3 regions of the Bradyrhizobium sp. HKCCYLRH1030 genome follow, and region 3 is predicted to be linked to each of the others. Evidence: predicted binding sites of a transcription regulator. Region 3 holds the regulator's gene; each other region holds the start of a gene.
The links. Region 3 encodes PhoB, which activates phosphate uptake and scavenging genes when phosphate is short. Its sites were predicted from a motif close to TGTCATNNANCTGTCAT; they were not measured.

Region 1 (4,243 bases), on a different contig from region 3:
GAATACGCCGGTGATCCAGATGGCGGCCAACCTGCCGAGCCGTTCCGTGCGGCAGGCCTATGACTACGTGCTGTCGGAGAACCGTCCGCAATATTATCGCGAGTTCATCGAGCTGTATCCGCGCGATCCGCTCGCCGACCGCATCCGCGCACTGCTCGCCGGCCTCGTGCAGGCCGCGGCGTGGCACCAAGCCGTGCTGGCGAATTCGCCGGCCGCCTATCAGAGCTTCCGTGAATCCTATGCCGACAGCCCATATGCGCCGGTCGCACTGCGGCTGCAGGGACAGCCTCGGCCCATCCCCGTGCTGCAACCGAGCCGTCTCATGATGCCACCGCAACTGGCACCGATCGCGCGACCGTTCAATCCCGGTCCGCAGATCCAGAGCCATCCAGCCCCGCAACCGACGCTGCCGGCCGCCACCGTGCCGCACGGACCGCTGCCGCCAACGGTGGTCACGAAAGGCAATGCCATCAACAACGCGGGTCCCAACAAGGTCGTCGATCCCGGGCCTATCGCTCAGACCAAGTTGCGCGACAGGATCGTGCCGCCGACAAATCCGCCCGTGGCTACGAAAATCCAGCGCGATCCACTGAAGCGCAGTCCTGGGCGGCCATTCGACGCCCGCGAAGTGCGGCGTCCCTTCCCCGGCAATTCCGGACCGTTCAAGCCGAACATCAACGCGTCGCATCCGTCGATGGCGCGTGGCCAAGGCGGGATGCAGGGCGGCCCGGCGCGGAGCACGCCGCACGTCGCGCAGTCCGGACTGCGGATGGGCGGCGGGGGATTTGCAAAAGGCGGCCTCAGCTTTCACTGAGGCTTGATCGTCAGGCGATCAGCCTGGCGTAGAGCTCAGCATCGACATTGCCGCCGGACAAAACGATCACCACCGTCTTGCCCGCCACATCCAGCCGGCCGGCCAGCAATGCTGCAAGCCCGACCGAACCGCCGGGCTCGACCACGAGCTTCAGCTCCCGGAAGGCAAAGCCGACCGCGCGCCCCACCTCCTCATCCGAAGCCTCGACCGCGGCCGACAGCAGTTGGCTGTTGATGGCGAAGGTGATCTCGCCTGGAATCGCCGCCATCAGCGCGTCACAGATGGTCCGGCCCTTTGCGTCGTGCGCCTCGCGGTGGCCGGCCCGTAGCGAGCGCGCATGGTCGTCAAAACCCTTTGGCTCGGCCACGACCATCCGGGTGTTGGGAAAGCGCGCCTTGACCGCGGTCGAGACGCCGGCAAGCAGTCCACCGCCCGAAGCCGGGACGATCACCAGATCCGGCGACAGGCCGAGCGCCGCGAGATCTTCGGCGATTTCACGACCGACGGTGCCCTGCCCCGCGATGACGTAGGGATCGTCATAGGGCGGCACCACCGTCGAGCCGCGCTTTGCTGCGATGTCGCGCGCGATCGCTTCGCGGTCCTCGCGATCGCGATCATAGAGCACGACGTCGGCACCGAACGCCTTGGTGCGCTCGCGCTTGGCCGCTGGCGCATCCGAGGGCATCACGATCGTGGCGTCCATGCCCAGCAATGTGGCGGCATGGGCGACGCCCTGCGCATGATTGCCGGAGGAGAATGCGACGACGCCGTTGCCGCGCGCTGCTTCCGGGATCGACGCCAGCTTGTTGTAGGCGCCGCGGAACTTGAACGAGCCGGTCCGCTGCAGCACCTCCGGCTTCACGAAGACGTTCGCTTTGAACCGCTCGTTGAGCACGGGAGCCGGCAGCAGCGGAGTCCGCACGGCCACGGGCGCGAGGACGCGTGCCGCCGCCTCGATGTCGGCGGCGGTCACGGGCAGGATCGGGGAATGAGCTGTCATACCCCTATTTTACCGCGCCCGATTGCCGAGAGGCAAGGGAACCGGTGTCAGGCGGCGCGGGCGGCCAGCTGCGGAACCGGCGCGGGTTGCCGCTGCGGATCGGTCCAGGTCAGGATCTCGAAACGGCCGTCCTCGTGCTCGACCAGCGCCGTGCAGCTCTCGACCCAGTCGCCGCAATTCATGTAGCGAATGCCGTCCTGGTCGCGGATGACGGCGCAATGGATGTGGCCGCAGATCACGCCATCAGCGCCATGCCGCCGCGCCTCCGAGGCCAGCGCCGTCTCGAACGCGCCGATGTAGTTGACGGCGTTCTTGACCTTCTGCTTGGCCCATTGCGACAGCGACCAATAGGGAACGCCGAACATGCGACGGAAGAAGTTGACCAGACGGTTCATCTGGATGGCGAAGTCATAGGCCTTGTCGCCGAGATGGGCGAGCCAGCGCGCATTCTGCACGACCAGATCGAAGATGTCGCCGTGGATCACCAGATAGCGTTTGCCGTCGGTGCCGGTGTGCAAGATGTTCTCGACGACGTCGATGCCGCCGAAATGCGTGCCGTAATAACCGCGCAGGAACTCGTCGTGATTGCCGGGGACATAGACGATCTTGGCGCCCTTGCGCGCCTTGCGCAGCATCTTCTGCACCAGGTCGTTATGCGACTGCGGCCAATGCCAGCTCGATTTGAGCGCCCAGCCGTCGATGATGTCGCCGACCAGATAGATCGTGTCGGCATCATGGTGACGCAGGAAATCGACGAGGAGATTGGCCTGCGAGCCGCGGGCTCCGAGATGAACGTCCGAGATGAACAACGTCCGAAAGCGCCGAGCCGGGCTTTCTTCACCAGCAGTCTCAAGTCCCATGCGCGCCCACCTAACAGTCCCTGATGACACCGCGATGACGAAACGCCGCACCGGCAGAACCCATCCTGCCGGACCGCGACCGGACACCGCTCGTTTGACGACTCGCGATGTCCCTCGTCACTGCCCCGCGATACCAGCGGGGTGCGACAATCAGGCGACAGGCGGGCAGCGCGAACAGGGAAAATCAGCCTCCTATCTCGGCACGGTGACGACGCGCAGATTGTTGGTGGTGCCGGTCTGCGCGAACGGAATGCCGGCGACGACGACGAGCAGGTCGCCGGCTTCAGCGAACTCCTCCTGCACGGCGAAGAAGGTCGCGCGCTCGACCATCTCCTCGTAGCTCTGCACGTCCTGCGACAGCACGCTGTGCGCGCCCCACAGCAGGCACATCCGCCGCGAGGTGTCCTCATTCGGCGTGATCGCCAGAATCGGCAGGCTCGGCCGCTTGCGCGCAACGCGCGAGGCCGAGGTGCCGCTCGACGTATAGGCCACGATCGCCTTGGCGTGGATCGCCGAGGCGAGATCGGCCGCCGCGGTCGCCACCGCATGCGGCGGCGTCTGCTCCTCGCCCGGCTGCGTCGCCTCGACGATCGAGCGGTACATCTTGTGGCCTTCGGTGGCCTTGATGATGCTGTCCATCATCGCCACCGCCTCGCGCGGATATTGCCCGCTGGCCGATTCCGCCGACAGCATCACCGCGTCGGCGCCGTCATAGATCGCGGTCGCGACGTCGGAGACCTCGGCGCGCGTCGGCGTCGGCGTCGCGACCATCGAATCCAGCATCTGCGTCGCGACGATCACCGGCTTCACCGCGAGCCGGCAGGCGCGCACCAGCTCCTTCTGCTTGCCCGGCACGTCCTCGTTGGGAATCTCGACGCCGAGATCGCCGCGCGCAACCATGATCGCGTCAGAGAGCTGGATGATGTCGTCGATCCGCTCCAGCGCCGCCGGTTTCTCGATCTTGGACATGATGCCGGCGCGGCCATTGATCAGGCCCCTCGCCTCCAGCACGTCGGACGGCTTCTGCACGAACGACAGCGCCACCCAGTCGACGCCGAGGTCGAGCCCAAAGGCAAGATCAGAACGGTCCTTGGCCGTCAGCGGCGATAGCTCCAGAATTGTGCCGGGCAGATTGACGCCCTTGTGATTGGAGATCGCGCCGCTGACGATCACCTTGGCCTCGATCCAGTCGTCGCCGAGGCCGGTGACGCGGACGCGCACGCGGCCGTCATCGATCAGAAGATCGTGACCGGGCGAGACTGCCGCAAAGATTTCCGGATGCGGCAACGGAATCGATGTCTTGTCGCCCTCGGTGCCGTTGAGAACAAATCGAATCGTCTCGCCGGCTTCGACCTGGATCTTCTTGTCGCGCAGCGTGCCGACGCGAATCTTAGGACCCTGCAGATCCATCAAGATGCCGATCGGCCGCTGCACTTCCTTCTCGAGGGCGCGGACCGCGGCATGGACCTTGGCGTGATCGGCCTGGGTGCCGTGGCTGAAGTTGAGACGAAAGGTGTCCACACCGGCGAGGAACAGCGCTTTCAGCATCTCCGGAGAATTGCTCGCGGG
Region 2 (4,243 bases), on a different contig from region 3:
GCAGGCCCGCGCCCTGGGCGGTGAGGGTGACGATCACCTGACGCTCGTCCTCGGCCGACCGGGTCCGCTTGATCAGGTGCGTAGCCTCCATCCGCTTCAGCAGCGGCGTCAGCGTGCCAGAGTCGAGGAACAGCCGCGCGCCGATGTCCTTCACCGTCAAGCCGTCCTGCTCCCACAGCACCAGCATGACCAGATATTGCGGATAGGTCAGGCCAAGGCGGTCGAGCAGGGGCTTGTAGACGCGGTTGAAGGCGTGCGCGGTCGAATAGACTGCGAAGCAGAGCTGGTTGCCGAGCTGGAGCGGCAGGTCTGCCGCGGACTTCTTTCGCATCGAGGTCACCACAGGTCGATCCTATCGGCATCTTGAGCCCGCACGCCTCGGATCGACAACGGGCCCGGCGCACCGATCACGAATTTTCTACCGAACAATTATATTGTACACAATCTAATTGTGTGCAATATGGCCGCGCTGAATTCGTCCATCCAACCAGGAGACACCCATGTCCGTGAACGTGCTCTACAAGACCAGCGCCAAGGCCACCGGCGGCCGCGACGGCGAAGCCGCGACCCTCGACGGCTCGCTCAAGGTCAAGCTTTCCACCCCGAAGGAGCTCGGCGGCGGCGGCGGTGCCGGCAACAATCCGGAGCAGTTGTTTGCGGCCGGCTACGCAGCCTGCTTCATCGGCGCGATGAAGTTCGTCGGCTCGCAGGGCGGCCCCAAGGTTCCCGCCGACACGTCGGTGACCTCGACGGTCGGCATCGGCCCGCGCTCCGAAGGCGGCTTCGGCATCACCGTCGAGCTCGCAGTGTCGCTGCCCGGACTCGCCAAGGCCGACGCCGAAGCGCTGGTCGCCAAGGCGCACGAGGTGTGCCCCTATTCCAACGCCACGCGCGGCAATGTCGACGTCAAGCTGAGCGTCGTCTGAGCTTCAATTCCGTCATGCGGCAGGACGGCCTCCGTTGTCCTGCCGCATGGCAGCCCCCGTTTGCGCCGCCGCCGCAGCAATGCTTAATGATCGCGAGCTGAAACCAACCTCGCGACATCCGATGACACCCCAATTTGCTCCCGGCGCCATGGCCGGCCTGCGCGTGATCGATCTGACGCGCGTGCTCGGCGGCCCCTATTGCACGCAGATCCTGGCCGATCACGGCGCCGACGTGATCAAGGTCGAGCCGCCGGCCGGCGACGAGGTGCGTGACTGGGGTCCGCCCTTCCACGATGAGGACGCCGCCTATTTCGTCGGGATCAACCGCAACAAGCGCTCGATCGGCCTCGATCTCGCCTCAGAGGGCGGCCGCGCCGTGCTGATGCGGATGCTCGAGACGGCCGACGTGCTGATCGAGAACTTCAAGCCTGGCACCTTGGAGAAATGGGGCATCGGCAGCGACACGCTGCGCGAGACATTCCCCAAGCTGGTGCACTGCCGCATCTGCGGCTTCGGCGCGGATGGCCCGCGCGGCGGCAATCCCGGCTACGACGCGATCATCCAGGCGATGACCGGCATGATCGCGGCGACCGGTTCGCCGCAGAGCGGACCGATGCGGATCGGCGTGCCGCTGGTCGACATCACCACCGGACTCTATGCCGCGATCGGCATCCTGATGGCGCTGTCGGAGCGGCAGCGCTCGGGCATCGGTCAGTTCCTCGAGGTCACGCTGTATGAGACCGGTCTCGCGATCATGCATCCGCATACCGCAAACTACTTCATGCATGGCAAGCCGCCGTCGCTGACCGGCAACGAGCACCCGAACCTCGTTCCGTATGCGATCTTCGCGACCAAGACCGACGATATCTTCATCGGCGTCGGCAATGACGGCACCTTCCGCAAGCTCGCCAAGGAGATCGGCCGCCCCGAACTCGGCACCGATCCGCGCTTCGCCCGCAACAAGGATCGCGTCGCCAATCGCGAGGCGCTGCGCGCCGAGCTTGCCGCCGTGTTCAGCCAGTTCGAGGCGGAGCCGCTGTGCGACCGGCTGCTCGCGGCCGGTCTGCCGGCAGGACCCGTGCAGAAGATCGACCAGGCGCTGACCAATCCGCACACGATCTACCGCGGCGATGTCATCGAGAAGGACTGGTACAAGGGCGTCGCGTCGCCGATCCGGCTCGAACGCACCAAGCCGAGCCTGCGCTCCACCCCGCCGAAGTTCAGTCAGCACGCGCAGGAGGTGCTGACCGAGTTCGGTTACACGCCGAGCGAGATCGAGGCGCTGCTGTCCCAGGGCACGGTGTGCGCCGAGCGCAAGCGCTGAGGCGCCATCAGCCTGTCGTCTCTCACCGCCAGCGCCGGCCGGGGCATCGCCCCGGCGCGGCACCGTCTCCCGCAAGTCGCTGCGTTCCGCCGCGATGAACGCGCTTTCCGCTGACGATCCAACCGGTTATACATTCACGAAACTGTCATCTCGCGCTGCTACGGCCGCGACGCCGATGACGTTTCACGGGAGGTATTCTTTAATGTCACTTCGCCAATTCTGGACGGCCGCGACTGCGGCAGTCACGCTGGTCCTGAGCGCCGCAGCACCTGCGCATGCCGTGACCGAAATCCAGTGGTGGCATGCGATGACCGGCGCCAACAACGACGTCATCGTCAAGCTCGCCAACGATTTCAACGCCTCGCAGTCCGACTACAAGGTCGTCCCGACCTACAAGGGCAACTACGCCGACACGATGAATGCCGGCATCGCCGCCTTCCGCGCGGGCAATGCGCCCCACATCATGCAGGTGTTCGAGGTCGGCACCGCCACCATGATGGCCGCCACCGGCGCCGTGAAGCCGGTCTACAAGCTGATGCAGGACGCCGGCGAGACGTTCGACCCGAAGAGCTATCTGCCTGCGATCACGGGCTACTACTCGACCTCCAAGGGTGAGATGCTGTCGTTCCCCTTCAACTCGTCCTCCACGGTGATGTGGGTCAATCTCGACGAGCTGAAGAAGGTCAACGCCGAGATCCCGAAGACCTGGCCCGAACTGTTCGAGACCGCCAAGAAGCTGAAGGCGGCCGGCCATGCGACCTGCGGCTTCTCGGGCTCGTGGGTCACCTGGGTCAATCTCGAGCAGCTCTCCGCCTGGCACAACGTGCCGCTGGCCAGCAAGGCGAACGGTCTCGACGGCTTCGACACCGTGCTGGAGTTCAACGGTCCGCTGCAGGTCAAGCATCTCGAAAACCTGGTCGAGCTGCAGAAGGACAAGACCTACGACTATGCCGGCCGCACCAACACCGGTGAGGGCCGCTTCACCTCGGGCGAATGCCCGATCTACCTGACCTCGTCGGCGTTCTTCGGCAACGTCAAGGCCCAGGCCAAGTTCGCCTTCACCGCCGCGCCGATGCCGTATTATCCGGACGCCAAGGGCGCGCCGCAGAACTCGATCATCGGCGGCGCCTCGCTCTGGGTGATGGGCGGCAAGAGCGCGGACGAATACAAGGGCGTGGCGAAGTTCCTGACCTTCCTCTCGGACACCGATCGTCAGGTCTACATCCACAAGGCCTCGGGCTATCTGCCGATCACCAAGGCGGCCTACGCCAAGGCCAAGGCCGAGGGCTTCTACAAGGATCAGCCCTATCTGGAGACGCCCCTGCTCGAACTGACCAACAAGGAACCGACGGAGAATTCCCGCGGCCTGCGTCTGGGCAACATGGTGCAGCTGCGTGACGTCTGGTCGGAGGAAATCGAGCAGGCCCTGGCCGGCAAGAAGACCGCCAAGCAGGCGCTGGACGCCGCCGTCGAGCGCGGCAACCAGATGCTGCGCCAGTTCGAAAAGACGGCCGTGAAGTGAGGCCATGAGCCGGCAGGCCGCCCCGCGGCCTGCCGGTTCGCCGACCGACCATGCAGAAGAACGCCATCTTTCAGTCAAAACTGCTGCCGTTCGTGCTGGTCGCTCCCCAGCTCGCGATCGTGCTGATCTTCTTCTATTGGCCCGCGATCCAGGCCGTCATCCAGTCGTTCCTGCTGCAGGACGCGTTCGGCCTGTCCACGAGCTTCGTCTGGTTCGAGAACTACGCCGACCTGCTCAGCCAGCCGGACTATTTCCAGGCCATTCTCCGCACCTTCGGCTTCTCCTTCGCGATCGCGCTCTCGTCGCTGTCGGTCGCACTGCTGCTCGCGGTCATGGCGGATAAGCCGTTGCGCGGCGTCACGCTGTACCGGACGCTGCTGATCTGGCCCTATGCCGTGGCGCCGCCGGTGGTGGGCGTGCTCTGGATCTTCATGCTCCACCCGTCGCTCGGCGTGATCTCGCGCTATCTGC
Region 3 (4,243 bases):
CGGGCCGGTCGGCGTAGAGCGCGAACGCCCAGGCCCAGGCGAGCGCGTTGGCGGCGACCAGCCCGCCGACGAGCGCAACGTTGCGGCCGGGCTGCGATCGCCACCACAGCAGCCGAGGGGCACGAGGATGATCAATTTGAACAATCGTCATACTCGGACTATAGCAAGAGCCAGGCCAGTTCGGTAAAGCCCCCGCTGCAGGCAAAAGCTGCAGGAAAACGTGGGCGGCCCTTCCCGGATTGCCCTCTCGCTTGGCAACCCGCTATCCAGTCACGCACAGATCATGACCAGCGGCGGGACATCCTCTTCTCTCGTCCCTCCTTCGCTCACCGCATCGAGGCACTCTGTGCCGCGATCTCGCGCCGCACGACCGCCTCGAACTGGCTCGCGGGGGCGGCGAACATCAGCCGGGTCTCCTCATGGAACGCCGAGAAGATGCCGACCACGGCCGGCTGTCCGCCGACTTCGGCCATGATGGGGGAGCCCGAATAGCCGAAATTGGCGAGGCAATGCACCGTCAGCAGCATCCCGTCCTTGGTCATGCCGGCGCTGCAATTGCGCTGGCCGGTCGGCGAATAGCGCCGCTCCTGGCCATAGCCGATCTCGGAGATGGTTCCGGCCGTGGTCGCAGCCTGCAATTCCTCGCGCGTCAGCGCCCTGACCTCAACCGGCTTCGACGGCAGCGCGTCCTTCAGCACGATCAACGCCCAATCGGCGGGCGAGCGGTCGAGCGACCACCTGTCGTGCCGGGTCGGGACGAAATCAGGCGCCACGATCAGCTTGTCGGCGACAGACGATGCCGCCGGCGTGCCCCTGTTCATGCCGGCCAGGAAGCGGACGTTGCCGGGGCTGACCTGCGCCACGCCGTTGAACACGCAATGTGCCGCGGTGAGCACGACGCGCGGCGCGACCAGCGTGCCGGTGCACCAGCCGCCGGTCGAGTATTGCGCGACGGTGACGACGCCGATCGACGACGCCGGCCACGAGGTGGGATCGACGACCTCGCCGATGTGGCGGTCGAGCCCGAGCAGTTGCTCCGGACGCGGAGCGGCGATGCCGGCCTCCGCCGATTCCGGCTTCGGCCGCCAGGCCGCAATGGCACTCTGGGCCTGGACGCGCTGCGGCTCGGTCAACTTGACCCGCTGCACGTCGCGGCCGGCCGATCGCACGCCGCTACGGCCCGCCATCACCAGCCAGGCATAGCCCTGCACGACGTCCTGTTTCACACCGCGGCCGTCGAGCAGCATCAGGCCGAGCATGTATTGCGACTGGGCGAAGCCCTGCGCCGCGGCGCGGCTGAACCAGCGGCCGGCTTCGCCGTAATTGCTCGCAACACCTTCGCCATTGACGTAGGCGATGCCGAGATAGTGTTGCGCGACAGCGAGCCCCTGATCGGCGGCCTTGCGGTACCACGCCAGCGCCTCGGCGGGGTTGCGCGGTTGGCCCCAGCCGAAGGCGTGCATGAAGCCGACGTCGAACTGCGCCCGCGCATCGCCCTTGGCGGCCAGCGGCAGCAGCCGTCGCATCGCCGCCGCATGCTGCCCGTTGCCTGCCGCCGCGACCGCGTCTTCGAGCTCGGCGGCCGTGGCGCCCGCCGCGCCGCCGAGCAGCACGGCAAGAGATATGATGATGGTCTTGATCAAGGGCGTCCGCTGGGACCGAAACATCGTGACGGGCCACGAAGCAGACACGATCAAGACGGCGGCGGCGTGGCGGAAAGCGGACCGCGATCTCCTCAATCGGGCCGCCTCGCGTCTCACACCTGCTGCGTCCTCACGCCCGATCGCCCCTTACACCTGCTCGCTCTTGGCGAAGCGATCATCGAGCGCATAACCGGCGCCGCGCACGGTGCGGATCGGGTCCTGCTCGCGGCCGGGATTGAGCAGCTTGCGCAGGCGGCCGATATGGACGTCGACGGTGCGCTCGTCGATGTAGATGTCGCGGCCCCAGACACTGTCGAGCAGCTGCTCGCGGCTGAACACGCGGCCGGGATGCTCCAGGAAGAACTCGAGCAGGCGGTATTCGGTCGGGCCGAGATCGATCGGCCTACCAGAGCGCGCCACGCGGCGCTTCTCGCGGTCGAGCTCGATGTCGCCATAGGACAGCACGGTCGCCAGCCGCTCCGGACTCGCCCGCCGCAGCAGGCCTTTCACCCGCGCCAGAAGCTCCGGCACCGAGAACGGCTTGACGATGTAGTCGTCGGCGCCGGTCGCGAGGCCGCGCACGCGCTCGCTCTCCTCGCCGCGTGCGGTGAGCATGATGATCGGCAACTGCCGGGTCTCGGTCCGCGCCCGCAGGCGGCGGCACAGCTCGATGCCGGACAGGCCCGGCAGCATCCAGTCGAGCACGACGAGATCGGGAACACGCTCCTTCAGGCGCGTGTCGGCTTCGTCGCCGCGCGCCACGGTCTCGACCTCGTAGCCTTCGGCCTCGAGGTTGTAGCGCAGCAGCGTCGTCAGCGCCTCCTCGTCCTCCACCACCAGAATTCGGGCGCCCATGTCTGAACCGTCTCTCTCAGTTGCCGGGGATCGTCGATGCGAAGCTCGTCATGTCGCCCTTCGGGCGCTTGTCCATGATCTGCTGGCCTTCGATCATATAGAACACCGTCTCGGCGATGTTGGTCGCGTGATCGCCGATGCGCTCGATATTCTTGGCGCAGAACATCAGGTGGATGCAGAACGAGATGTTGCGCGGATCCTCCATCATGTAGGTCAGGAGCTCGCGGAACAGCGAGGTGCAGATGGCATCGACTTCCTCATCGCCCTTCCACACCGTCATCGCCGCCGGCAAATCGTGCGCGGCATAGGCGTCCAGCACCGTCTTGACCTGCGACTGCACGAGATCGGTCATGTGCTCGAGCCCGCGGATCAGCTTCAGCGGATGGAAGTCGCTCTCCAGCGCCGCGACGCGCTTGCCGATGTTCTTGGCGAGATCGCCGATACGCTCCAGATCGGTCGCCACGCGCATCGCGCCGACGATCTCACGCAGGTCGACCGCCATCGGCTGTCGCCGGGCGATGGTAAGAACGGCGCGCTCCTCGATGATGCGTTGCAGCTTGTCGACCTCGGCGTCGGTGGCGACCACCTTCTGGCCGAGCGCGATGTCGCGTCGCACCAGCGCATCGACGGAATCGACGATCAGCCGCTCGGCGAGGCCGCCCATCTCCGATACCAGACGGGTGAGGTCCTGCAGATCGCTGTCGAACGCCTTGGCGGTATGTTCACTGGCCATGATGATCTCCTGAAGACAATGTCGTCGGCGTCAGCCGAACCGGCCGGTGATGTAATCCTGGGTCCGCCGATCGCTCGGCGAGGTGAAGATCTTGCTGGTGTCGTCGAACTCGATCAGCTCGCCGAGATACATGAAGGCGGTCTTGTCGGAGACGCGCGCCGCCTGCTGCATGTTATGCGTCACGATGGCGATCGTATAGTTTTCGGCGAGTTCCTGGATCAGCTCCTCGACCTTGGCGGTCGAGATCGGATCGAGCGCCGAGCACGGCTCGTCGAACAGGATCACCTCCGGCCGGACCGCCACGGTACGCGCGATGCACAGCCGCTGCTGCTGGCCGCCGGACAGCGACAGGCCCGAGGCGTTGAGCTTGTCCTTGACCTCGTTCCACAACGCGCCGCCGCGCAGCGCCTTCTCGACCCGGTCGTCCATCTCCGACTTGGAGATCTTCTCATAGAGGCGGATGCCGAAGGCGATGTTCTCGTAGATCGTCATCGGGAACGGCGTCGGCTTCTGGAACACCATGCCGACCCGGGCACGCAGCAGGTTCAGATCGAGCTTGGGATCGAGGATGTTGGTGTTGTCGAGCATCAGCTGCCCGGTCGCCCGCTGCCCCGGATAGAGATCGTACATCCGGTTGAAGATGCGCAGCAGCGTGGACTTGCCGCAGCCGGACGGGCCGATGAACGCGGTGACGCGGTTGGTGCCCAGCGACAGGTTGATGTTCTTCAGCGCATGATGGTCGCCGTAGTAGAAGTTGAGGTTGCGCGCGGTCACCTTGGCCGGCGCATCCGGAAGCGCCTTGCCGTGAAGAGCGTGATTGGGCTGACTGACGGAGACGGACAGTTCGGTCATTTGGTGTTCCTCTCGGCGCCGAGAATGCGTGCACCGATGTTCAGGGCGAGCACGGCCAGAGTGATGAGAAGGGCTCCGCTCCAGGCCAGTTGTTTCCAGTAGGCATAAGGGCTCTGGACGAAATTGTTGATGGTGACGGGCAGGTTCGCCATCGTCTTGG

Region 1: ACQR1E_RS11645 (UDP-2,3-diacylglucosamine diphosphatase) is a predicted target of PhoB. The motif match lies at 2,698-2,714, and genes of this name have one in related genera.
Region 2: ugpB (sn-glycerol-3-phosphate ABC transporter substrate-binding protein UgpB) is a predicted target of PhoB. The motif match lies at 2,383-2,399, and genes of this name have one in related genera.

Annotation. Positions count from the first base shown of each region.
Region 1 is NZ_JBNPUY010000003.1:314,523-318,765, reverse strand. It holds gene ACQR1E_RS11655 (caspase family protein) at 1-814, shown strand, start outside; gene ACQR1E_RS11650 (threonine ammonia-lyase) at 825-1,814, opposite strand; gene ACQR1E_RS11645 (UDP-2,3-diacylglucosamine diphosphatase) at 1,862-2,674, opposite strand; gene pyk (pyruvate kinase) at 2,867-4,243, opposite strand, start outside.
Region 2 is NZ_JBNPUY010000002.1:565,464-569,706, forward strand. It holds gene ACQR1E_RS07915 (MarR family winged helix-turn-helix transcriptional regulator) at 1-331, opposite strand, end outside; gene ACQR1E_RS07920 (organic hydroperoxide resistance protein) at 501-926, shown strand; gene ACQR1E_RS07925 (CaiB/BaiF CoA transferase family protein) at 1,048-2,250, shown strand; gene ugpB (sn-glycerol-3-phosphate ABC transporter substrate-binding protein UgpB) at 2,453-3,772, shown strand; gene ugpA (sn-glycerol-3-phosphate ABC transporter permease UgpA) at 3,823-4,243, shown strand, end outside.
Region 3 is NZ_JBNPUY010000005.1:255,267-259,509, reverse strand. It holds gene ACQR1E_RS16985 (HoxN/HupN/NixA family nickel/cobalt transporter) at 1-151, opposite strand, end outside; gene ACQR1E_RS16980 (trypsin-like serine protease) at 327-1,643, opposite strand; gene phoB (phosphate regulon transcriptional regulator PhoB) at 1,791-2,498, opposite strand; gene phoU (phosphate signaling complex protein PhoU) at 2,515-3,231, opposite strand; gene pstB (phosphate ABC transporter ATP-binding protein PstB) at 3,262-4,083, opposite strand; gene pstA (phosphate ABC transporter permease PstA) at 4,080-4,243, opposite strand, start outside.